DNA from 3 places in the Sphingopyxis sp. NFH-91 genome. Region 3 is predicted to be linked to each of the others. Evidence: predicted binding sites of a transcription regulator. Region 3 holds the regulator's gene; each other region holds the start of a gene.

Region 1 (8,032 bases), on a different contig from region 3:
GAAAAATATGGCCGTGACGATTTTTCAGTCGGACGCCACGCTCAAGTCATTGATGCAGTCGACCGGGCCGGCGCCAACCGGCTGTTTGTCGACTTTACCTACGAACGGCGCCGCAACGATCGCGACCTTCCGCTGCTTACCAATGCCGTAAAACGAATGCATGACCGTATCATCCTTGCCGCGGCCACAAAATCGGTCCGCGGGACGACGGCCGAGCTGAATAAACTGCCTGGTCCAGCATTCGGAAATGAATTTCAGGTTGGCGTTATAGGCTGGGAATTCGCGTTTTGGCAGGTCTGGCGAATTCCTGCGGCGGTAACGGTCGACGGGCGGTTGATGCCCAGCTTTTCGGCAATGATGGCGCATTATCATCCTCTTGCCGCGAGCGTCTATGCGCTCGACTATTCGTACAATGTCGATTCCATTCCGACCTACAGCGCGGCTGACCTGCTTTCGGGCAAGGTCGGCAGGCGCGAACTGGCGGGCAAGGATGTCATCTTTGCCGCGACAGCCGAAGCATTTCAGGACATCCATTATCTGCCCGGCAAAGATCGCGTGCCCGGCGCCTATGTTCATGTCGTCGGCGCCGAAACATTGAAGCGCGGCACGCCGTTCGACATCGGTTGGACGCCGGCCTTCGCGCTCGCCGCCATCGCCCTTATCACCGCCTTGTCACTACGCCAGACGCGGTGGTACAATCTTGCAGTCGCCGCCACGGTTTCGGCGTTGATCGTTGGCAAGTTTGTTTTGATGACGATGCTGATCAGCAGTTCGATTGGTGCTGGCCTGTTTTTCGTTGCGACTGTTACTGCCAATGTTTCGCGGTCGAGGCGTCGCCGGTCGGCGCAGCGTGAGAATCCTTTGTCCGGCTTGCCCAATTTCGAGGCACTGCGCACCCAGCAGTCTTTCGGCAGTGCGACCGTAATATCCGCTAAGGTCGTAAATTTCGAAGACCTTGCCGCCTTCATTCCAGGCGAGGGACTGAGCAAGCTCGTCGGGCAGGTGACCCGCCGGCTTCAGCTCGCATCGCAAGGAACCACCCTCTATCACGATCTCGACGGCACCTTCGCGTGGCTCGTCCCCTATTATCAGCACAGCCAGATCGAGACGCAACTCATGGGGCTCGCCGCGCTGTTCAACGCGCCGCTGACGATCGACGAGTTGAAGGTCGACGTGTCGATGGCTTTCGGGGTCAATGACGAGTTCGAAGGCTCGAACGCGCAGCGTCTCGCCGCCGCGCTCGTCGCCGCCGAAAAATCGATCCGCAGCCGCGTCCTGTGGACCAAATATACGCCGCAGCAAAAAGACGATGCGGGTTGGCAGCTCAGCTTCCACTCGCAGCTCGAGGATGCGCTGAATGCTGGCGACATCTGGGTCGCCTTCCAGCCGCAATATCAAATCGCGACGCGGCAGCTCGTCGGGGTCGAGGCGCTCGTGCGCTGGACGCACCCCACGCGCGGACCGATCTCGCCCGACGAATTCATCGTCCAGGCCGAAAAGAGCCAGGACATCTATCGCCTGACCCTGTTCGTCATGGACCAGGCGATCCGTTCGGCGGCGCAGTTGCAGAAACTCGGCACCGAAATTCACATGTCGGTTAATCTCTCTGCGACCCTACTCGATCACAAGGATCTCGTCTCGACGATCCGCGTCATGCTTAGCGCGCATCATCTGCCGCCCGAACGGCTGACCATCGAAATCACCGAAACCGCGCAGATCGAAAACAGCCTCCAGGCGCGTCAGACGCTCGCGCAGATCCGCCGCGCCGGCATGCGCCTGTCGATCGACGACTATGGCACGGGGCAGTCAAACCTCGAATATCTGACCGAAATCGAGGCTGACGAGATCAAGATCGACAAGCGATTCGTCATGACCATGCGCGATTCGCAGCGCAACCTCGAAGTGGTCAAATCGACCATCGATCTCGCCCACCGCCTGGGCGCCACCGCAGTCGCCGAAGGCATCGAAGATGCGCAGACAATGGCGCTCCTCGACCAGCTTGGCTGCGATATCGGCCAGGGCTATCTGCTTGGCAAACCACAGCTAATTAGCGACCTGCTCGCCAGCCTCTCCACCCCCTCCGACAGCCGCCGCGCCTAAGCTGCCAGATTGGCCGGGAATTTATAGTTAAGACTCGATTTACCATGTCGATTAAGGTATATGCTCCGTTAACTGTTCTTCGTGGGCAGTACCGACAGGAGATCTGACATGGGTTGGTTTTGGCGATTCCTGGGTGGCGGCGGCTCCGGCAACGGCGGCACGTCGGCTTAACCCGAACGAATTTCAAAGATTGGGCCTCGGCATTGCCGGGGCCTTTTCTTTTTGGGGTAAAGCCCTTCTCCCGAGGCACCCGACATCTTGTGCCGCCGCACCGATTTTTTGCGACAGCGATGCTCTTTCGCCACATATGGCCGAACCCCGCGGAAACGCTGGCGATCGCTCCCTGAGGCGTGCTTTTCCATCGACGAGTTGAATCAAATCAGCGACGAACCGAGTCCCTAATCTGTCATTTACTCTCTTGCATCGTCGCGCCGACGTGGCACTATAGATGGTGGGTAGACCACGGGGGCACCCCAAGAATTAGTATGCGGCCGAAAGTGGCGGATTTCCGCGCTCCATCCCATATGGGGGCGGGAAGCAGCTTTTTGCGTCCGAAAATAAGTGCCACCCGGCGGTCGAATGGTGCTAGGCTGGGGCTTCGCCCTGAGTCGAACAAGACGGGAACAGACTGCGCCGCTGCGCGGTCGGAAAACGGGGCATTGAAACATGGATTTTCGCGAGACCGAACGGGTGGAGACAAGCGACGTGGCGACGGTGGAACTGACAAAGAATGACGCTCCGGCAGCGCCCGAATCGGGTGCCGAATCAAAGGCTGCGGCACCCGCCGCAAAGCTCAACGATTCGTCGGAGCCCAAGGTGCATGCGCGCCGATTCGAGGTCGTCACTGATTCGTCGCGCGATTCGCTGCTGACCGATTTCGGCAAGGAAACCTTGCAGGACCGTTATCTGCTCCCCGGCGAATCCTATCAGGATCTCTTTGCCCGCGTCGCCTCGGCCTATGCCGATGATGCCGAGCATGCGCAGCGCCTCTACGACTATATCTCGAAGCTGTGGTTCATGCCCGCGACCCCCGTTCTTTCGAACGGCGGCACCGGCCGCGGCCTGCCGATCAGCTGCTACCTCAATTCGGTCGACGACAGCCTCGAAGGGATCGTCGGCACTTGGAACGAGAATGTCTGGCTCGCGTCGCGCGGCGGCGGCATCGGCACCTATTGGGGCGCGGTGCGCGGCATCGGTGAACCCGTGGGCCTCAACGGCAAGACCAGCGGTATCATCCCCTTCGTCCGCGTGATGGACTCGCTCACCCTCGCCATCTCGCAGGGCAGCCTTCGCCGCGGCTCGGCCGCCTGCTATCTCGACATCTCGCACCCCGAGATCGAGGAGTTCCTCGAGGTCCGCAAGCCGTCGGGCGACTTCAACCGCAAGGCGCTGAACCTCCACCACGGCGTCCTCATCACCGACGAATTCATGGAAGCGGTGCGCGACGGCAAGGAATTCAACCTCCGCTCGCCCAAGGACCAGAGCGTCCGCGGCACCGTCGACGCGCGCAGCCTGTTCCAGAAGCTCGTCGAGACGCGCCTCGCGACGGGCGAGCCCTACATCATCTTCATCGACCAGGTGAACCGCATGATGCCCAAGCATCATCGCGATCTCGGGCTCAAGGTGTCGACCTCGAACCTCTGCTCGGAAATCACGCTGCCGACGGGCCGCGACCATCTCGGCAACGATCGCACCGCGGTCTGCTGCCTCTCGTCGCTCAACCTCGAAACCTGGGACGAGTGGAACGGCGACAAGCGCTTCATCGAAGATGTCATGCGCATGCTCGACAATGTCCTCCAAGACTATATCGACCGCGCGCCGCCCGAAATGGCGCGCGCCAAATATAGCGCCAGCCGCGAACGCTCGGTCGGCCTCGGCGTCATGGGCTTCCACAGCTTCCTCCAGGCGCGCGGCCTGCCGTTCGAGGGGGCGATGGCGAAGTCGTCGAACCTGCGTATCTTCAAGCATATCCGCGCGCAGGTCGATCAGGCGTCGATGCTGCTCGCCAACGAGCGCGGCCCCTGCCCCGACGCCGCCGACCAGGGCGTGATGGAGCGTTTTTCGTGCAAGATGGCGATCGCGCCGACCGCGTCGATCAGCATCATCTGCGGCGGCACCAGCGCGTGTATCGAGCCGATCCCGGCGAACATCTACACGCATAAGACGCTCTCGGGCAGCTTCTCGATCCGCAACCCGCACCTCGAAGCCCTGCTCGTCGACAAGGCGAAGAACAGCGACAATATCTGGAACTCGATCCTCGAGCGCGGCGGCAGCGTCCAGCACCTCGACTTCCTGACGCAGGACGAAAAGGATGTGTTCAAGACGAGCTTCGAGATCGACCAGCGCTGGCTGCTCGAACTCGCCGCCGACCGCACGCCCTATATCGACCAGGCGGCGTCGCTGAACCTGTTCATCCCGGCGGACGTCGAGAAATGGGATCTGCTCATGCTCCACTACCGCGCGTGGGAACTCGGCATCAAATCGCTCTATTATCTCCGCTCGAAATCGGTCCAGCGCGCCGGCTTCGCGGGCGGGGTCGAGGCCGACAACACGCCCGAGGCGGCGAAGTTCGAGCTTTCGGCCGAGAGCACCGATTATGACGAGTGTCTGGCCTGCCAATAAGGATCTAACCCCATGAACAAGAATGCGGGTTGTACCCTCGCGGCGGTCGGAGCAGCGATCATTCTACTGCTCGTCTTCCTGATCGGCTATCCGCAGTATCGCGTCTATTCGCAACGCCTGGCGGGCGAGGCGGCGCTAGCCGAGGCGCAATCCTCGCGCCAAGTCGCAATACTTGAAGCTCGCGCAAAAAAGGAAAGCGCCATCTCGCTCGCCGATGCTGAGGTTATTCGTGCCAAGGGCGCCGCTCAGGCCAACGCTATCCTGCAGAACAGCCTTGGTGGCCCCGAGGGGTATCTGCGCTACCTTCAAATTCAGGCGCTCGAAGGGACCAAGGCCAGCCTGATCTATGTTCCGACCGAGGCGGGATTGCCCGTCACCGAGTCACGTCGTCTTGACCAATAATCACACGCCATTCTGATCCGAGGAAACGCCGATGCCATTGCTCGAAGCCCGCAAAACCTACAAGCCCTTCGAATATCCCTGGGCCTATGATTTCTGGAAGCGCCAGCAGCAGATCCACTGGATGCCCGAGGAAGTGCCGCTGGGCGAGGATTGCCGCGACTGGGCGCAGAAGATCAGCGACCATGAACGCAATCTGCTCACCCAGATCTTCCGCTTCTTCACCCAGGCCGATGTCGAGGTGCAGGATTGCTACCACGACAAGTACGGCCGCGTGTTCAAGCCGACCGAGGTCAAGATGATGCTGACCGCGTTCAGCAACATGGAAACCGTTCACATCGCCGCTTATTCGCACCTGCTCGACACGATCGGCATGCCCGAAAGCGAATATGGCATGTTCCTCGAATATGACGAGATGCGCGCCAAGCACGACTATCTCGGCACCTTCGGCGTCGACAGCGACGAGGATATTGCGCGCACGCTCGCGATGTTCGGCGGCTTTACCGAGGGGCTGCAGCTGTTCGCCAGCTTCGCGATGCTGATGAACTTCCCGCGCTTCAACAAGATGAAGGGCATGGGCCAGATCGTCAGCTGGTCGGTGCGCGACGAAAGCCTGCACTGCGAAGGCATCACGCGCCTGTTCCACGCCTTCGTCAAGGAACGCGACTGCCTGACCAAGACGGTGAAGGAAGACATCATCGATTGCTGCCAGAAGACCGTGCGGCTCGAGGATGCGTTCATCGACCTTGCCTTCGAACAGGGCCCGGTTCCCGGCATGACGCCCAAAGAGATCAAGCGCTACATCCGCTACATCGCCGACTGGCGCCTGGGACAGCTCGGTTTCCAGCCGATCTACATGATCGACGAACACCCGCTGCCCTGGCTCGCCCCGCTGCTGAACGGCGTCGAGCATGCCAATTTCTTCGAAACGCGCGCCACCGAATATTCGAAGGCCGCGACGCGCGGCGACTGGAACACCGTGTGGACCAGCTTCGACAGCCGCAAGAAGGCCAAGGCGAACGACGACCCGGCCGCCGCGAGCAGTGACGATGGCGGCGACGACATGTTCAAACAGGCCGGCATCGCCGCGGAGTAACCAACGAACCCCTCTCCTTCAGAGCCTGCCCCGACGCAGGCCGGGGGGAAGAGCAGCGAAGCTTGCCGGCTTGCTGGCTTGACGAAGCGGGGTGGGCCACACGGCCCGAAACGATAATCGAAAAGAGAAGTCGCAAATGACCGACAAGAAAAAACTGAAATTGCTGATCCTCAGCCAGCCGCAACGCGCCTGCCTGGAGGGTCTGTCGAACCGCCGCCCCCAACTCCTCACCGACCCCGTCCGCGACGAACTCGTCGAGCTGGGTCTGGTGGCGCAACAGGGCGCGAAATGGACGCTGACCCCGACGGGCAAGAAGGTGCTGGCGGCGGGGTCGAACCGGCGGAACAAGGGCGGGTTTTCGGTTTGATCCGAAACCTGCGACGGTTATTGCGGCAGACATGACATTATAGCCGACGCAATGGCCCATGGATGCCGGATCAAGTCCGGAATGACGATGGGGAGGAAGCCAGACCGCTTAGCGTCTTCGTGTGAAATCCGAAAGGCCCGCCCCCGGCCACCCTCAATTCACCGTGACCCCGCTCGGCACCGCTTTCACCCCCGCCGCCGCGAACAGCACGCCACCGCGCACCGCTTCGGGGGAGCCTTCGAGCAGCGGCAGCTTCACCAGCTCGCGCGTTGTCTCGCTGTCGTCGTCTACGACCAGCCGCAGCGAGGCGATGCCGATGTCACTGCGTTCAACAACCACATCGCGGATTGTCGCCAGAGGCCACGACAGGCTGTTGCCGCGATAGAGGCGCATACCGTCGTGAAAGATCCAGGCGTCGCGCTGGCGCCACAGGCGGAAACAGGTCGACAGGCCGATCGCCGCGGCGATCATCGCCGTCGTCGCCACCGCATCGCCGAAGACCAGGTTCCGCAGCATCGCGCCCATGCCGTCGCCGCGCACCGGCTCCGCCTGCCCCAGCGCCAGCGCCGCCAATATCAGCGCGCAAACGATCGCCCCCGCCAGCAGCGGTTTGGGCTTCAGCCGCGCGATCACGACGATCCTTCTGTCCCCATTGCTCATCAACCGCACAAATAGGGACAGCTGCGCCCCGACGCCAGCCCCGCCAGCGCAACCCCGCCGCTTCCCGTTTCCACGCCCCCGGCCCCGTGATCCCAGGCGAAGGCCGGGGCACACAGCAACAGTCCCACCCGATCCTCCCTTTGGCGAAGCCATGGGGAGCAACCGTCTTCAAGCTTTCCAAGGCTGCTCATCTCGGATGATGGCGTTGAGCGCGACGACGAGTTTTCGGATGATGGCGACGATGATGAGCTTTGGGGGTTTTCCTGCGTCGACGAGGCGTTGTTTGAAGGCGGCCATGACGGGATTGTGCCGGGCGGCGACGAGGGCGGCCATATAGGCTGTATCGCGCAGGGGTTTTCGTCCTCCGCTGATGCGGCGCTGTCCCTTGTATCGTCCGCTTTCGCAGGCGAAGGGCGCGACCCCGACGAGGGCGGCGGCCTGGCGTCCCGAGAGGCGGCCCAGTTCGGGCATCAGCGCCAGCAGGCTGTGGGTGAGGACCGGTCCGACGCCGGGGACCGAGCGCATCAGGCGGCTTTTGCGGGCCATGTCGGCATCGGCCTCGACCGCTGTGGCGATGGCCTGATCGAGCGCGAGGATGTCCGCCTTGATCCTCGCGATGCGCCGCCGGGCGAGGCGCTGGAGCACAGCTTGCCGGCTCTGCGCGGCCTGGTTGGTGCAGCGGGTCATCTCCTCGACGAGCTGGCGGCGGGCGGTGACCAGTTCGGCGACGGCCTCGGCGGCCGGCTCGTCGATGGCGGCGCGCTGCGGTACGGCGGCGAGGTAGCGGG
Region 2 (8,032 bases), on a different contig from region 3:
CCGGCAGCGCGGCGGGGATCAGCACCTGGCGGATCGTCTCGTTCGGCGTCGCGCCCAGCGCGAGGCTGCCGTCGCGCATCGCCTGCGGCACCGCGTTGATGCTGTCGTCAGCCATCGACGAGACGAAGGGGATGATCATCACGCCCATCACGATACCCGCGGCGAGCGCGCTTTCGGTGCTCGCATTCGGCACGCCGAGCATCACCGCGAAATTGCGCAGCGCCGGCGCAACGGTCAGCGCCGCGAAATAGCCGTAAACGACCGTCGGCACGCCCGCCAGTATCTCGAGGCACGGCTTCACCCATTTGCGCACCGTCGGCGCCGCATATTGGGTGAGGTAGACCGCGGTCATCATGCCGATCGGGATCGCGACGATCATCGCGATGATCGCGCCGATCAGCACCGTGCCCCAGAACAGCGGGATGCCACCAAAGGTGCCGGGCTGCGGCGCGCCGCTCTGCGGGTTCCAATAGGTGCCGAACAAAAGCTCGGTCGCGGGGACGAGGCGGAAGAAGCGGATCGATTCGAACAGCAGCGACAGCACGATGCCGAAGGTCGTCAGGATCGCGACGAGCGATGCGATGAGCAGCAGCGCCATCACGATCCGTTCGACCCGCGTCCGCGCCCGGAAATCGGGCTTGATCCGCGTAAAGGCATAAAGCCCGCCGGCAAGCGCCAGCGCGAGCATTGCCGCGATGCCGATCCACGCGAAACGGTGGGTCGCATCGGCATAGGGTTTGACGAGCGGTGCCGCCTCGGCGATGCGCACCGCGGCCTGCTTGCCCTGCGCGACGGCGCGCGCGTCGGACAGCATCGCGCCGCGTTCGAAGCCGAAGGCGGGCAGGCTCTGCGCCTCGGCGCTGGCGAGCACCGCATTGGTGATCAGCGCCGGCGACATGCTCGACCAGACGGCGAGGAAGATCGCGGCGGGCGCGAACAGCCACAGCGCGACATACCAGCCATGATATTGCGGCCGCGAATGCAGCCGGGTGCCCGTGCGGCCCGCGAGCAGCGCCGAGCGCGCGCGGCCGGCCAGCCAGCCGATCAGCGCAAGCCCCGCGATCAGGAGCAATAAGGCGGCGGCGTTGAAAGTCACATCGTCCCCGTTATCGTCTGGCCCGCCGCAACCTAAAGCGGCCGCGCGTGGCAATTTGATGACTCGGCGTCATAATTTCCGATCCGCCCGCATTCTGGTCCGTTCGCATCGAGCGAAGTCGAGATGCTCCTCGACCATGCGCTGACCCGACGGGTGTCTCGACTTCGCTCGACACGAACGGGATGGGAGCGACCCAAAAAGCGGCGGCCGGGGGCAGGGGGATGTGGCCCCCCGCGTCCCGGCCGCCGGCGGGGGAGATTACTTAAGCTCCGAACCGTCGAGCGGCGTCATGTCCTTCGCCGCGGCGGCGGCCTTCGCCGACACGTCGGGGGGCGAGATCACCAGGCCCTTGGCGGCCAGATAGCCGTCCTTCGCCGCACCCTTCAGGAATTCGGCGACATATTCGGCCAGGCCGGGGATCACGCCGACATGCGCCTTCTTGATATAGATGAACAGCGGGCGCGCGCCGGGATAGCTGCCGCCGGCGATCGTGTCATAGGTCGGGCTGACGCCCTGCACCGGAACCGCCTTGATCTTGTCCTTGTTCGCATCGAGGTACGAAAAGCCGAAGATGCCCAGGCTGTCGGGGTTCTTGTCGAGCTTCGAGATGATCAGATTGTCATTCTCGCCCTGTTCGACATAGAAGGGCGCGCCGCGCAGGCCGGTGCACACCGCTTCATGCTTGTCCTTGTCGCTGTCCTTCAGCGCCTTCATCGCGGGGTCGGCGTCGCAGCCCTTGCCCATGATCAGTTCCTTGAACGCGTCATAGGTGCCGCTGGTCGACGGCGGGCCGAAGACCGAAATGCCGACAGCGGGCAGCGCCGGGTTGACGTCTTTCCACGTCTTGGCGGTGTTGGGCTTGCCATAGGGGTTGGCGGCCAAAGCCTTATAGACATCTTCCTCGGTCAGCTTGAAGCCGGGGCCGCGCTGCGCTTCGCCCAGCGCGATGCCGTCGATGCCGACCTGGATTTCGACGATGTCCTTGACGCCATTCTTCTGGCAGGTGTCGAATTCCTTCTTCTTCATACGGCGCGAGGCGTTCGAGATGTCGGGGGTGTCACCGCCGACGCCCTGGCAAAAGCGTTCGAAGCCGCCGCCGGTGCCGGTCGAATCGATCTTCGGCGTCTTGTTGCCCGTCGCTTCGGCGAATTTTTCGCCGACCGCGGTGGCAAATGGATAGACGGTCGAGGAGCCGACGGCGCTGATATAATCGCGCGCGGCGCCGCCCGAGGAGGCCTGATCCTGACACGCCGAAAGCGCCAGCGCGGCGGTCGCAGCGCAGGCGAGCAGGCCGGTGGTGCGGGCAAATTTCTTCACCATGAAATGATCCTGTCGGGGGTCGTTACCGAACCAAGCCGCCACCCCCGCGGCGACTCGCTGAGGGCCATTTGGGGGTTTTGTGTGACGCGTTTGTGACAGGGAGTGTCATGGAAGTGTCATGGATGGCTATGCATTCTCGATCACGAGTATCGCATTGTGCAGTGCGGTACGCAGTGTCTTTGTTTCGCCTTTCCTAGACAACTAGAGATAGGTCATTTCTGTGTGGCAAGAAAGGTAACATGATCCTCATCACCGGCCACGTCATCCTGACCCCCGAGCATGGCGAGCGCATGATTGAGTTCGGCGCCGAGCATAGTGCGCGATCGCGGGGCGAGCCGGGGTGTCTGGCGCATCATTGCCATATCGATGCCGTGCCTCGACAGGCTGGGGATGGCTCGGCTTATGAATGTCTGACGTTCGTCGAGGAGTGGGAGAGCGTCGATGCGGTGCGCGCCCATTTCGCGCTGCCCGCCTCGCGCGCCTTCGTCGCCGACATGCGCGCCCTCTCGCCGCAACCGCCCGCGATCCGCATCTATGCCGCCGAGGATATTGCGGCGAAGCTGATGGGGTAAATCTCCCCTCCCGCTTGCGGGAGGGGTTGGGGGTGGGCCGCGCGCCGGTGCGCGCATCCGATGTTGATTGCCCACACCGCTGCGACTAGCGAACGGGTTCGCAATCTCGCAGCCCCTCCCGCAAGCGGGCGGGGAGAGATCAGGCCGGGGGCATATGACGGGGTTTGAATTCAGCTTTTCCTTTTTCGGCCTGATCCTGGGCCTCGCGCTGGCCGAGGGGCTCGGCGGGTTGGCGCGCGCGCTTAAAGCCAGCCACCGCGTCCGCATCGGCTGGCCGACCGCGCTGCTCGGCCTGTTCGTGTCGTGCGACGTGGTGACCTTCTGGATGTTCGGATGGAATCTGCGCGAGCTGTTGCCGCTGAACTGGCCGATCCTGTTCGGCGGCTTCGTCGTCACCGCGGTCTATTTCGTCGCGGCGAGCCTGGTCTTTCCCGACGATCCGGAGGCGTGGGACGACCTCAACGCCCATTTCGACAAACAGCGGCGGCTGGTGATCGGCGGCGTCTTGCTGGCCAATATCGCGCTGGTCGCCGTCACCTGGGCCTTTGTCGGACTCCCCAGGGCGGGCTCGTTGCGTGCCTTCATCCTCGCATGGTCCTTCTTCCCCGTCGCCGCGCTCGCGATCGCGGCAAAGGACCGCCGTATCGTCGTCGCCTGCCTGATCTGGCTCCTCGCGCTCTATCCGCTGTCGGCGGTGTGGCATTGATCCTTTAAAAATCGTCACCCCGGACATGCTCGGCGGTCATGGCCTTGGGACAGGTGGGCAAGTGTTCCCCGGCGAAAGCCGGGGCCATGACAGGGTGCGACACGCCATCTGGGCCCCGGCTTTCGCCGGGGATCACAATATCGATGCGGGCTTGCCCCGCGTTCGTCGGCCCAGACCTGATCCTGGATGACAGGAGAGGGGGCCGCGCCCTATCTCTCCAGCAACGGCGCCAGATACTGCCCCGTGAAGCTGCGCGGTTCCTTCACCACCTGTTCGGGGGTGCCCGCCGCGACGATCTCGCCGCCCTTGACCCCGCCTTCCGGGCCGAGGTCGACGATCCAGTCGGCGGTCTTGATGACGTCGAGATTATGTTCGATCACCACCACGCTGTTGTCCTGATCGACGAGCGCCTGCAGCACTTCGAGCAGCTTGCGCACATCCTCGAAATGGAGGCCGGTCGTCGGTTCGTCGAGGATGTAGAGCGTCTGTCCGGTCGAGCGGCGCGAGAGTTCCTTGGCGAGCTTCACCCGCTGCGCCTCGCCGCCCGACAAGGTCGTCGCCTGCTGCCCGACCTTGATATAGCCGAGGCCGACGCGGACGAGCATTTCCATCTTGTCGCGGATCGCGGGCACCGCCTTGAAGAACTCCGCCGCATCCTCGACCGTCATGTCGAGCACGTCGGCGATGCTCATCCCCTTGAACTTCACCTCGAGCGTTTCGCGGCTGTAGCGTTTGCCGTGGCACGTCTCGCACGTCACATAGACGTCGGGCAGGAAGTGCATCTCGATCTTGATGAGGCCGTCGCCGGTGCAGGTTTCGCAGCGCCCGCCCTTGACGTTGAAGCTGAATCGGCCGGGCTTGTAACCGCGTGCCTGCGCCTCGGGCAGCCCCGCGAACCAGTCGCGGATCGTCGTGAAGGCGCCGGTGTACGTCGCGGGGTTCGAGCGTGGGGTGCGGCCGATCGGCGACTGGTCGATATCGATCACCTTGTCGCAATGCTCAAGGCCGGTCAGGCTGTCGTGCGGCCCGGCGACGAGCCGCGCGCCGTTGAGCGTGCGCGCCGCGCTGGCGTAGAGCGTGTCGATGACGAGGCTCGACTTGCCCGATCCCGACAGGCCGGTGACGCAGGTGAAGGTGCCGAGCGGGATCGTCGCGGTGACATTCTGGAGATTGTTGGCGCGCGCGCCCTTCAGCACCAGGTCGAACCCGTTGCCGGGACGGCGGTGCGCCGGCACCTCGATCTTCTTCGCGCCGGTGAGGTAGGCCGCGGTCAGGCTCTTCTTGTTCGCCAGCACTTGCTTCAGCGTGCCTTCGGCGACGATCTCGCCGCCATGGACGCCCGCGCCGGGGCCCATGTCCACGACATAATCGGCGTGGCGGATCGCATCCTCGTCATGTTCGACGACGATCACCGTGTTGCCGAGGTCGCGGAGGCGCTTCAGTGTCGCGAGCAGCCGGTCGTTGTCGCGCTGGTGCAGGCCGATGCTGGGTTCGTCGAGGACATAAAGCACGCCGGAGAGGCCGCTGCCGATTTGTGACGCAAGACGGATGCGCTGGCTTTCGCCGCCGCTGAGCGTGCCGCTCGTGCGGTTGAGGTTGAGATAATCGAGCCCGACATTGTTGAGGAAGCCGAGCCGTTCGTTGATCTCTTTCAGGATCGCTTTCGCGATCTGACGCTGCTGATCGTTGAGCTTTGCGTCGAGCGTGCTGAACCAGGCTAGCGCGTCGGCGACCGAGCGTTGCGCCGACATGCTGATGTCCTCGCCCGCGATCTTGACCGCGAGCGGTTCGGGGCGCAGGCGCGCGCCGTGGCACGTCTCGCACGGCTGCGCGGTCTGATATTTACCCAGCTCCTCGCGCATCCACGCGCTTTCGGTCTGGAGCATCCGGCGGTTGAGGTTGCCGATCACCCCTTCGAACGCCTTGTGCGTCGTATAGGTGCGTCGGCCGTCCTTGAAAGTCAGCTCGACCGGCTTGCCGCCGCTGCCGTAAAGGATGATGAGTTGCACCTCTCCGGGCAGATCCTGCCACGGCGTGTCGAGCCCGAAGCCATAGGCTTTGCCCAGGCTTTCAAGCACCTGCATATAATAGGGCGAGGGCGGGTTCGATTTCGCCCACGGCACGACGGCGCCTTTTTTCAGGCTGAGCGCATGGTTGGGAACGACGAGTTCGGGGTCAAATTCCAGCCGCTCGCCAAGGCCGTCGCATGCCGGGCAGGCGCCTTGCGGCGCGTTGAAGCTGAACAGCCGCGGCTCGATCTCGGCGATCGTGAAGCCCGAAACGGGGCAGGAAAATTTCTCGGAAAAGATGATGCGGTTGGCCGGGATTCCGGCGCCTTTCATGGCGCCGCCGACCTCGCCGTCGCGCCCTGGAACCTCGCCATCGGCAAGGTCGACATAGGCGAGCCCTTCGGCGAGTTTCAGCGCCGTCTCGAAACTGTCCGCCAGCCGCGTCGCGATCCCCTCGCGCACGACGATGCGATCGACCACGACCTCGATGTCATGCTTGTATTTCTTGTCGAGCGCCGGGGCGTCCTCCATCTCGTAAAATTCGCCGTCGATGCGGACGCGGGTGAAGCCGTCCTTCTGCCACTGCGCGAGTTCCTTCTTATATTCGCCCTTGCGCCCGCGCACGACGGGCGCGAGCAGATAGGCGCGCGTGCCCTCGGGCAGGTCCATCACCCGGTCGACCATCTGGCTGACTGTCTGCGCCGAAATCGGCTCGCCGGTCGCGGGCGAGTAGGGAATGCCGACACGCGCCCAGAGCAGGCGCATATAGTCGTAGATTTCGGTGACGGTGGCCACGGTCGAGCGCGGGTTGCGGCTCGTCGTCTTCTGTTCGATGCTGATCGCCGGCGACAGCCCGTCGATATGTTCGACGTCGGGCTTCTGCATCATTTCGAGGAACTGGCGCGCATAGGCCGACAGGCTCTCGACATAGCGCCGCTGACCCTCGGCATAGATGGTGTCGAAGGCGAGGCTCGACTTGCCGCTGCCCGACAGGCCGGTGATGACGATCAGCGCATCGCGCGGCAGATCGACGTCGACGCCCTTCAGATTATGCTCGCGCGCGCCGCGCACCGAAATGTGGGTGAGACTCATGGGGTGGGTATGTTCCAGATTTGTTCCGGCCGCGCAAGAGGGCGCCGCTCGCTCGAACGCCTAGATAGGAAGCGGCTGCTTTGCGCGCAACGGGGTGGCGATTCCACCAACGAACGAGTGCGTTCGACCAGCGTCCTGCATCTTGCTTGACCTGCGATTGGCGCGGGCGGACAAGTCGCCATGGCCTGCGGCGGATCGGCCCTTGAACCGTGCGCGGGGGTAGGAGACTGGGGAATGAAGATGTTTTTGGGCGGCACCGCTGCCGTCGCTATCGCCGCTGCCCTGATCGCAGCACCTGTTCTGGCCCGTAATCCGGGTGCCGGCGTCTCCTTGGTCGCCGCGACCGATGCTGCGGCCGGCGCCGAAGATGGGTCGCTCAAGCCGCTGACCTTCGGAAGCTGGGGCGTCGATCTGAGCGCACGAGACCCGTCGGTAAAGCCGGGCGACGATTTCGATAAATATGCCAATGGCGGCTGGTTCGCGCGCACCGAAATTCCGGCCGATCAGGCGTCGGCCGGCGTCGATTACGATGTCTATAATCTGACGCAGCGTCAGCTTCGCCAGCTCGTCACCGGCGCACCCGCGACCAGTCAGGTCGGCGGGCTTTATCAAAGCTTCATGGACGAAAAGCGCGTTGCGCAACTGGGCACCAAGCCGCTGATGGCGGATATCGACGCCGTCGCGGCGATCAAGGATAAAAGCGAGATGGCGCGCTTCATGGGCGCGTCCCAGAGAAGCTTCGGCGCCTCGATCGTCGGTGGCGGTCCCTATGCCGATCCCGACACGCCGACCGTCAACGTCCTGTGGCTCGGGCAGGGCGGGATCGGGCTTCCCGACCGCGATTATTATCTGAATGACAGCTTCAAGCCGCAGCGTGAGGCCTATCGCGCCTACATCGCGCGGACGATGAAGATGATCGGTAACCCCGATCCCGAAAAGGCCGCCGATGCGGTGCTCGCTTTCGAGACCGAGATCGCCAAGGTGAGCTGGGCAATCGCCGAGCGCCGCGATCTGGGCAAGATCAATAACCCGATGTCGTCGGAGGCGCTGGCCGTCTATGCGCCCGGGCTCGACTGGAACGCCTGGTTCGCGGGCGCCGAAATTCCGGCGCAGAAGCGCATCATCGTCAACGAAAATACCGCGATCCGCGACATTGCAGCGCTTTATGGCAAGACACCGCTCGATACGCTGAAGCTGTGGCAGGAATTCCATTTCGCCGACAATGCGGCCAATTATC
Region 3 (8,032 bases):
CGATAAGCATCGACGCCGAGCGCGCCGTGGCGTTTCGACAGCTTTGCGCCATCGGCGCCGTGGATCAGCGGGACGTGCGCATAAACCGGCTCGCGCCACGCCATTGCACGGATCAGCGCGAGTTGGCGGAAGGCGTTGTTCAGGTGATCGTCGCCGCGGATGACATGGGTGATCCCCATGTCGTTATCGTCGACGACGACGCTGAGCATATAGGTCGGGGTGCCGTCGCTGCGGAGCAGGATGAAATCGTCGAGCTCGGCATTCTGGACCGTCACCTCGCCCTGCACGCGGTCGTGGATCGTCACCGCACCGTCCTGCGGCGCGCGCAGGCGGAGGACGTGCGGCGCGGCGGGATCGCCGTCGTCCCGGTCGCGCCACGGGCTGCGGACGCGGAAGGGGATGCGCTTTTCCTGCGCTTCGGCGCGCATCGCGGCGAGTTCATCCTGCGTCAGATAGCAGCGATAGGCCGCGCCTTTGGTGAGCAGCTCGTGTGCAACCTCGGCATGGCGTGCCGCGCGCGCGAACTGATAGACGGTCTCGCCGTCCCAATCGAGGTCGAGCCACTGCATCCCGTCGAGAATCGCGTCGATCGCGGCGTCGGTCGAGCGTGCGCGGTCGGTATCCTCGATCCGCAGCAGGAACTTGCCCCCGTGATGGCGTGCGAAAAGCCAGTTGAACAGCGCGGTCCGCGCGCCGCCGATGTGCAGATATCCCGTGGGAGAGGGGGCGAAGCGGGTGACGACGGCGGCGCCCGTCGCTTCGGGGGTCGCTTTTGCCAATTCGGTTTTGTTTTCGGTTGCCACTCTGGCCTCTTTCACTCAGGCTGCCGGCCGCGAACAGGGACCGCGGCGGATTTCGGGGCTGCCCCTAGCATGGCGACAAGCACGCTTCAAACGCCCATTGCCGCGCAAACGCTTTCATGGTTCGGCGCCTTGCCGGCGGCGCTCGAGAGGCGCCTGGAGACCGAGTGCGAGCGGCTGCCGCTCTGGCTTCCCGTGGCCTTCGGCGCGGGGATCGCGCTGTGGGTCGCTTTGCCGACCGCGGCGCAATGGATCGGGCTTCTTTGCGCCATGGCGGGGATGGCGGTGCTGCTCGCACAGCCGCGCCCCGACCTGCTCGTGACCGGCGACGGGCGGCATATCGCGGCCGCCGTGCCGGGCGGCGGCTATGCCATGCTGCGCGATCGTGCCGGCGATTTCGTACGCGACGCGATGGCCGAAGCGGCGGGGATCGACACGCCGCTCGTTGCGCTCGGCGATCTCGACCATGTCGATTGCAATCGCGATTTCTGCCGCTGGACACAGGGCAGAGGCGATGCGCCGCGCGTCATCCTCGCCGCGCACGGCGCGACCGGATCGCGGGTGAGGAGATGGCGGCCGCCTGCGCCGCCGCCGATGTGGTCATCAGCGAACGCTGGCTACCGCGCGAATGCGTCGCGCGCTGGCTGACGATCGACCGCGATACGCTGGAACAAAGCGGCGGCCTTGTGCTCTATCTGGGCACAAAGCCGCGGCTCGTTTCGGCGCTGCGCGCGGGCGATACGCATCCATGGCGTCGCCCGCACGAGCTTAGTGGTAACGACGAAGCAGTCCCGACAGCCGACCTTGCACCATAACGCGATCGGCTTCGTAACGCTGCGGTTCATAGGCGCTGTTGGCGGGATCGAGGCGCACCATCCGGCCTTCGCGGTGGAAATATTTGAGCGTTGCGTCCTGTCCGTCGACGAGCGCGACGACGATATCGCCCTCGCGCGCGGTACTAGCCTTCTGGATCAGCGCATAATCGCCGTCGAAAATCCCCGCCTCGACCATCGAGTCGCCCGATACTTCGAGCGCATAATGTTCGCCCGCGCCGAGCAACGCGGCGGGAACGGCGAGCCGGTTATAATCCTCGAACGCCTCGATCGGGACGCCCGCTGCAATCTTGCCGTGCAGCGGCACTTCGATAATGTCGTTCGCGGCGATGGGCTTCAGCGCCGGTGCGGGCTTGCGCAGCGGCACCACATTGTCGCTTTCGCTCCGTGTTTTGGGTTTGGCCGCGTCGGGCAGCTTCAACACTTCGAGCGCGCGCGCACGATTGGGCAGGCGGCGCAGGAAGCCGCGCTCCTCCAGCGCACTGATCAGCCGGTGGATGCCCGATTTCGACTTGAGGCCCAGCGCCTCCTTCATTTCCTCGAACGACGGCGAGATGCCGCTGGCGTCGAGCCGTTCCTGGATGAAGTGGAGCAGTTCATGCTGCTTCGCGGTCAACATCGGTCGTTCTCCATGATGGCGTTGCCGGACATAAGGGGAACGATAGTGGAACAGACCGGAACTTGTCAAGCGATCGCGATATAGCTTGCAAGCTCCCCCGCCGCGCGGGGTGCCGCGCCGATATCGCGGACGATCAGCGCGTTGGCGGAGATCAGCGGTTGCGTCTGGCCGCTGTCCTGTCCGTCGCAGGGGGTGAGCAGCCCCTTGTCGAGGCGCGCGCGCAAATAATCGCGCCTTGCCCCGCCGGGGCCGAGTGGAACCGCGAGTGGCGCCTTTTCCAACACCGGCAGCGGCGCGGCCGCCCCGGCAAGGTGGCGGACGAGCGGTAGCACAAAGAGCGTCGCGGTCACGAACGCCGACGACGGATTACCCGGCAGGCCGAGCAGGATCGCATCGCCGATCCGGCCGGCGATCAGCGGCTTGCCGGGGCGCATCGCGATCTTCCAGAAATCGAGCAGCCCGCCCGCATCGTCGAGCGCGCCGCGGACATGGTCGTGATCGCCCACCGACGCGCCGCCAACGGTAACGATGACATCGTGCCGCCGCGCCATATCGCCCAATATATTGGCGAGAACGCCGCGATCGTCGCGCGCGCGCAGTGGCAGCGTGACGTCCGCGGGTTCGGCGGCGAGCATCGCGGCGAGCATGGTGCCGTTGCTGTCGGGTATCTGGCCGGGCGCGAGCGCACGCCCGGGCGCGACCAGTTCGTCGCCTGTCGTCAGGATCGCGACGCGCGGGCGTCCCCCGACGATCAGGTCGCCCGCACCGCCCATGATGGCGGCGGCGAGCGCGCCGGGAGAGAGGCGACATCCCGCCGTGAGCAAATGTGCCCCTGCCGCAAAGTCGCTCGCTCGCGGGCGGACATGGCGTCCACGCGACGCGGGGCCATCGCCGGTGAGCGTCAGGCGCGCGCCATCGGCGATGACATCCTCTTGCACCACCACGGTATCGGCCGTGTCCGGCAGCATCGCGCCGGTGAAGATGCGGATCGCTTCGCCGGGGCCGAGCGCGTGGGCGGGCGCGGTGCCGGCGGCGACTTCGCCGGCGATCGTCCACGGGCCGGGCATATCGGCAAATCGGATCGCATAGCCGTCCATCGCCGACAGCGCCGCGGCGGGCTGGTCGCGCCCAGCGACGACGTCCTGTGCAAGATAGCGCCCGGCGCATTGCGCCACGCCGATATTGTCGGCGCCGAGCGGCGGCTTCAGCGCCAGCAGCCGCGCCTGGGCCTCTTCGACCGCGAGCAGCGCGCTCATGCGGCGCGCCAGTCGCCCGACCGGCCGCCGCTCTTTTCGAGCAGGCGGATATCGCCGATTACCATGGCCCGGTCGAGCGTCTTCGCCATGTCGTAGAGCGTCAGCAATGCGACGGACGCGGCGGTTAGCGCCTCCATCTCGACCCCCGTCGGCCCGGTCGTCGCGGCGGTCGCACGGACCGAAATGCCATCGGCCTCCCAGTCGAAGTCCACGGCGACGCTGGTCAGTGCCAGCGGGTGGCAGAGCGGGATCAGCTCGGCGGTTCGCTTGGCCGCCATGATGCCGGCGATGCGCGCGGTCGACAGCACATCGCCCTTGGGCGCGTCGCCAGCGCGGATCGCGGCGAGCGCTTCGGGCGTCATCGTGATGCGGCCGCCGGCGACGGCACGCCGACCGGTCGCGGCCTTCGCGCCGACATCGACCATATGCGCCGCGCCGGTTTCGTCGAGATGTGTTGGTCGGTTCGTCATCGATGCGGTCCTTTGTCAGTGCGCTTCGGACAGCGGGAAGGACACGGACACGCGTGTGCCCTTACCGACTTCGCTTTTAATATCGAGCTGGCCGTTATGCCGTTCGCTGATGTGCTTGACGATCGCCAGCCCCAGCCCGGTGCCGCCGACCGAGCGACTGCGCGCTTCGTCTACGCGGTAGAAGCGTTCGGTGAGGCGCGGGAGGTGATCGGGCGCGATCCCTTCGCCTTCGTCCTGGACCGACAGACGGACGCGGCGGCCTTCGCGCGTCAGTTCGACCGTCACCGGGGTGCCGGGGCGGCCGTATTTCATCGCGTTGGAGACGATATTGTGGACGAGCTGGCCGAGCTGCGCCGCGTCGCCCAGCACCGGCTGTGCAGCGTCGCCGAGGCGATCGACAATGTCCTGCGGCCGCGCCTCCGCACTGTCCTTCATCTGGGCGAGCGTATGGCGGACGATGGCGGCGAGATCGACCGGGGTGGTCGGGCGGCGGAAGCGATCGGCTTCGACCCGCGAGATCGACAGCAGGTCGATGACGAGCTGCTGCATCCGCCGCGCCTCGCGCTCGATGATCGCGAGGAAACGGTTGCGCGTCGGGGCATCGGCCTCGTCGTTCATGTCCTGCAATGTCTCGACATAGCCGAGGATCGCGGCAAGCGGCGTGCGCAGTTCGTGACTGGCGTTGGCGACGAAATCGGACCGCATGCGGTCGGCGGCATCGATCGCCGAGCGGTCGGACAAAAAGATGATGCGGCCGCCGTGCGACAGCGTCGCGATCCGCATTGTCCAGCGCTGGCCGGGCCGCGGATAGTCGGCGAGATCGACGGTCATCGCGCCCGTGTCGACGTCGCCAGCCGACAGCCATTCGGCCGCCACCGGATGGCGGATCGCGGTACGGATGTCGGCGCCGACGATGTGGCGTCCGAGCAGGCGGACCGCTGCATCGTTGGCGATGGCGACGACATTGTCGATTACCCCCAGCACCGGTTCGCGCTCCTGATCGGCCCAGCGGGTGAAATCGGGATGGCGCAGCAGCAGCGGCGGTTCGACGGGGACCGGAGAGGCAGCGGCAGGCGGCGTTGCGGCGGGCGGCGGCTGCGCGCCATAAACAAGGACCGCGCCGAGCGCCCCTGCGAGTGCCAGGATCGCGATCGAGGCGAGGTCGCCGCCGACAAGCGCCGCGAAAATCGCCGCGACGGCGACAAGCGTCAGCGCCGCAACCAGGCTGGACAGGCGGTCGAACATCGACGCTGCGCCTCGCACGAAGCGGCGCGGCGCGCAAGGCGCTTCGCGGGCCGGTGCATCGGGTTACCATCGCGGCGCAGCCTGTCCCAAAGCGGGAAGGGCGCGGGAGGCGGCCGGTCTTTTGCTTTTCCTAAAGGCTTCACTGGTTTAATGCGCGGCCATGGAAGACAGCGACATCCCGAACGAAGCGCCGGCGACCGGCGACGAAACCGTTCCCTCGCGGCGCAAGATGCTCGCGCTCGGCGCGGTCGGCGTGTCGGCGGCGCTGACCATCCGCCCCGCCTTTGCACAGACTGCGGTATCGGTGATGAACTGCCAGATTCCGGTGCCCGACGCATCGGCCGCCGGCCGCTATATCGACGCCGCCGGCAAGCTTGTCCCACCGGGGACCCAGGGGGCGTTTCCGGGCGCACCGCGGCCGTTCACCGGCGAGGAAGTGAAGCGCGCCTTTCGCGGCCAGACGCTGCCAGGCACCAGCTACAACCAGTCGCAGGCCTATCTGCAATATATCCGGCGCTTGCAGGCGGGGCAGAGCGGCTTTACCTGTTTCGCATCCATCCAGATGCCGCGCTGATCGTCGCTCCCCCCTTTGCGATGATGGTTCGCCGGCATCGCAGACAAAGGGACAGATGTGAAACTAGCTTCGCTGAAAGCCGGGCGCGACGGCCGGCTCGTCGTCGTTTCGGACGACCTCGCCTGGTATGCCGATGCGGCCCATATCGCGCCGACGCTGCAGGCGGCGCTTGACGACTGGGCGGAAACGGCGCCGCGGCTGAAGGCGCTCGCCGAGGACATCAATCACGAGGCGATCCCGCGCGAGCGCTTTCACGAGCGCGACGCTGCTTCGCCGCTGCCGCGCGCCTATCAATGGGCCGATGGCAGCGCCTATGTGAACCATGTCGCGCTGGTGCGGCAGGCGCGCGGCGCCGAAATGCCCGAAAGTTTCTGGCACGATCCGCTGATGTATCAGGGCGGCAGCGATGCCTTTCTGGCGCCGCGCGATCCGATCCCGCTCGGCGATCCGGCGTGGGGCTGCGACATGGAGGCCGAGGTGGTGGTCGTCACGGGCGACGTGCCCATGGGCGTCGATGCCGAAACGGCGCGGAGCCACATTCTGCTCGTCGGCCTGACCAACGACGTGTCGCTGCGCGGGCTGATCCCCGGCGAACTGGCCAAAGGCTTCGGCTTTTTCCAGTCGAAGCCGTCGAGTGCGATGTCGCCGGTGTTCGTTACACCCGACGCGCTCGGCGACCGGTGGCAGGACGGCAAGCTGCACGGCACGCTGTGCGTCGACCTCAACGGCCAGCCGCTCGGCCGCGCCGATGCCGGCGTCGACATGACCTTCGACTTCGGCCAGCTGATCGCCCATGCCGCAAAAACGCGCGACCTGCGCGCGGGGACGATCATCGGATCGGGGACGGTGTCGAACCGCGAGGCCGATGGCGGACCCGGCAAACCGATCAGCGAGGGCGGGCTCGGCTACAGCTGCCTTGCCGAGGTGCGGACGGTCGAGACAATCCGCGACGGCGAGGCGAAAACGCCCTTCATGCAGGCAGGCGATACGGTGCGGATCTGGATGGACGACGAGCGCCACCACAGCATCTTCGGCGCGATCGAACAGACGGTCGCCTGACGCGCCGGCGGCAAAAAAGAAGGGGCGGGAATGATCCCGCCCCTTTTTTGTTGGGTTTGCGATGCGGCGTTCGTCAGGGCTTGCCGCCGCCGAGGCTGCCGCCCGACATCGCATCGCTGAGCGAGCAGGCCGCCGGGCCCAGGATAACGATGAACAGCACCGGAAGGATGAACAGGATCAGCGGTACCGTCATGATCGCGGGCAGGCGCGCGGCCTTTTCTTCGGCGCGCATCATGCGTTCGTTGCGGAATTCCGCCGACAGGACACGCAGCGCGCTGGCAAGCGGCGTCCCGTATTTTTCGGTCTGGATCATGGTGGTGACCACGCCCTTCACCGATTCGAGATTCACGCGATACGCCAGATTTTCGAACGCTTGCCGCCGTTCGGTCAGGAAGCCGAGTTCGATCGAGGTCAGCGCGAATTCCTCGCCCAGTTCGGGATAGGCACGGCCGAGTTCCTTCGAAACGCGGGAAAAGGCCGAGTCGACGGTCAGACCGGCTTCGGCGCAGATGACCAGCAGGTCGAGCGCGTCGGGAAGGCCTTTGCGGATCGCGTCGGTGCGCTTTTGCCGCTTGTTCTGGATGAACAGGTCGGGCGCCTTGTAACCGAGGATGAGCATGGCCATCGTCGCGCCCGAACGCTTGAACGGCGTCAGGTCGGGCCACATGTCGACCCAATAGATGAGCAATGCCGCGATACCGCCGAAGACGATCGGCAGGACGAGGCGGCCGAAGATGACCGCGACGGCCAGATCCTTCGACCGGATGCCGGCCTGCGCCAGCTTTTGCTGCACTTCCTTGATCTGGCTGTCCTGCAGCACCTGCAGCTTGCCGAGGAAGGTGCGCATCTTGTCAGCGGTATGGTTCTTGCGGACGAGGCGCGCGCGGCGCTTGGCGGTCGAGGCGGTGATGCCGGCCTTCAGCTGTTCGCGGCGATCGTTGAGCGCCTTCACGCGCTTCGCCATCGGGTCGCGAACGGTCAACGCGCCGTAAATGGCCACCATGACCGCGAAGATGCCGACCGCAACGAGCATGGTCGAGGCCCAGACGACGTCGACGCCCAATAGCGTCGGGCCCTGCTGCGCTCCGGAGAAGGCGGTGAGGAGGAGGGTGCTGTTCATGCTGCGTCCTTCCTCAGATTTCGAACGAGATCATGCGCGACATGATGAAGGCGCCG

The links. The regulator LexA, encoded in region 3, represses DNA repair genes until DNA is damaged. The targets are predictions, from matches to a motif close to GTTCCNCNCTTGTTCT.
Region 1: L0963_RS02485 (ribonucleoside-diphosphate reductase subunit alpha) is a predicted target of LexA. The motif match lies at 2,710-2,725, and genes of this name have one in related genera.
Region 2: uvrA (excinuclease ABC subunit UvrA) is a predicted target of LexA. The motif match lies at 6,807-6,822, and genes of this name have one in related genera.

The regions. Positions count from the first base shown of each region.
Region 1 covers NZ_JACBGA010000001.1:497,619-505,650, reverse strand. Annotated here, with positions in the region: gene L0963_RS02490 (EAL domain-containing protein) at 1-2,100, shown strand, start outside; gene L0963_RS02485 (ribonucleoside-diphosphate reductase subunit alpha) at 2,767-4,722, shown strand; gene L0963_RS02480 (hypothetical protein) at 4,735-5,124, shown strand; gene L0963_RS02475 (ribonucleotide-diphosphate reductase subunit beta) at 5,156-6,217, shown strand; gene L0963_RS02470 (hypothetical protein) at 6,354-6,584, shown strand; gene L0963_RS02465 (hypothetical protein) at 6,738-7,244, opposite strand; gene L0963_RS02460 (IS110 family transposase) at 7,413-8,032, opposite strand, start outside.
Region 2 covers NZ_JACBGA010000004.1:311,521-319,552, forward strand. Annotated here, with positions in the region: gene pstC (phosphate ABC transporter permease subunit PstC) at 1-1,096, opposite strand, end outside; gene L0963_RS11720 (substrate-binding domain-containing protein) at 1,355-2,416, opposite strand; gene L0963_RS11725 (putative quinol monooxygenase) at 2,656-2,988, shown strand; gene L0963_RS11730 (hypothetical protein) at 3,143-3,694, shown strand; gene uvrA (excinuclease ABC subunit UvrA) at 3,904-6,795, opposite strand; gene L0963_RS11740 (M13 family metallopeptidase) at 7,030-8,032, shown strand, end outside.
Region 3 covers NZ_JACBGA010000006.1:131,806-139,837, forward strand. Annotated here, with positions in the region: gene gltX (glutamate--tRNA ligase) at 1-803, opposite strand, end outside; gene L0963_RS14060 (hypothetical protein) at 873-1,448, shown strand; gene lexA (transcriptional repressor LexA) at 1,569-2,252, opposite strand; gene L0963_RS14070 (molybdopterin molybdotransferase MoeA) at 2,318-3,508, opposite strand; gene moaC (cyclic pyranopterin monophosphate synthase MoaC) at 3,505-3,978, opposite strand; gene L0963_RS14080 (sensor histidine kinase) at 3,994-5,223, opposite strand; gene L0963_RS14085 (hypothetical protein) at 5,384-5,797, shown strand; gene L0963_RS14090 (fumarylacetoacetate hydrolase family protein) at 5,855-6,856, shown strand; gene L0963_RS14095 (type II secretion system F family protein) at 6,930-7,976, opposite strand; gene L0963_RS14100 (type II secretion system F family protein) at 7,990-8,032, opposite strand, start outside.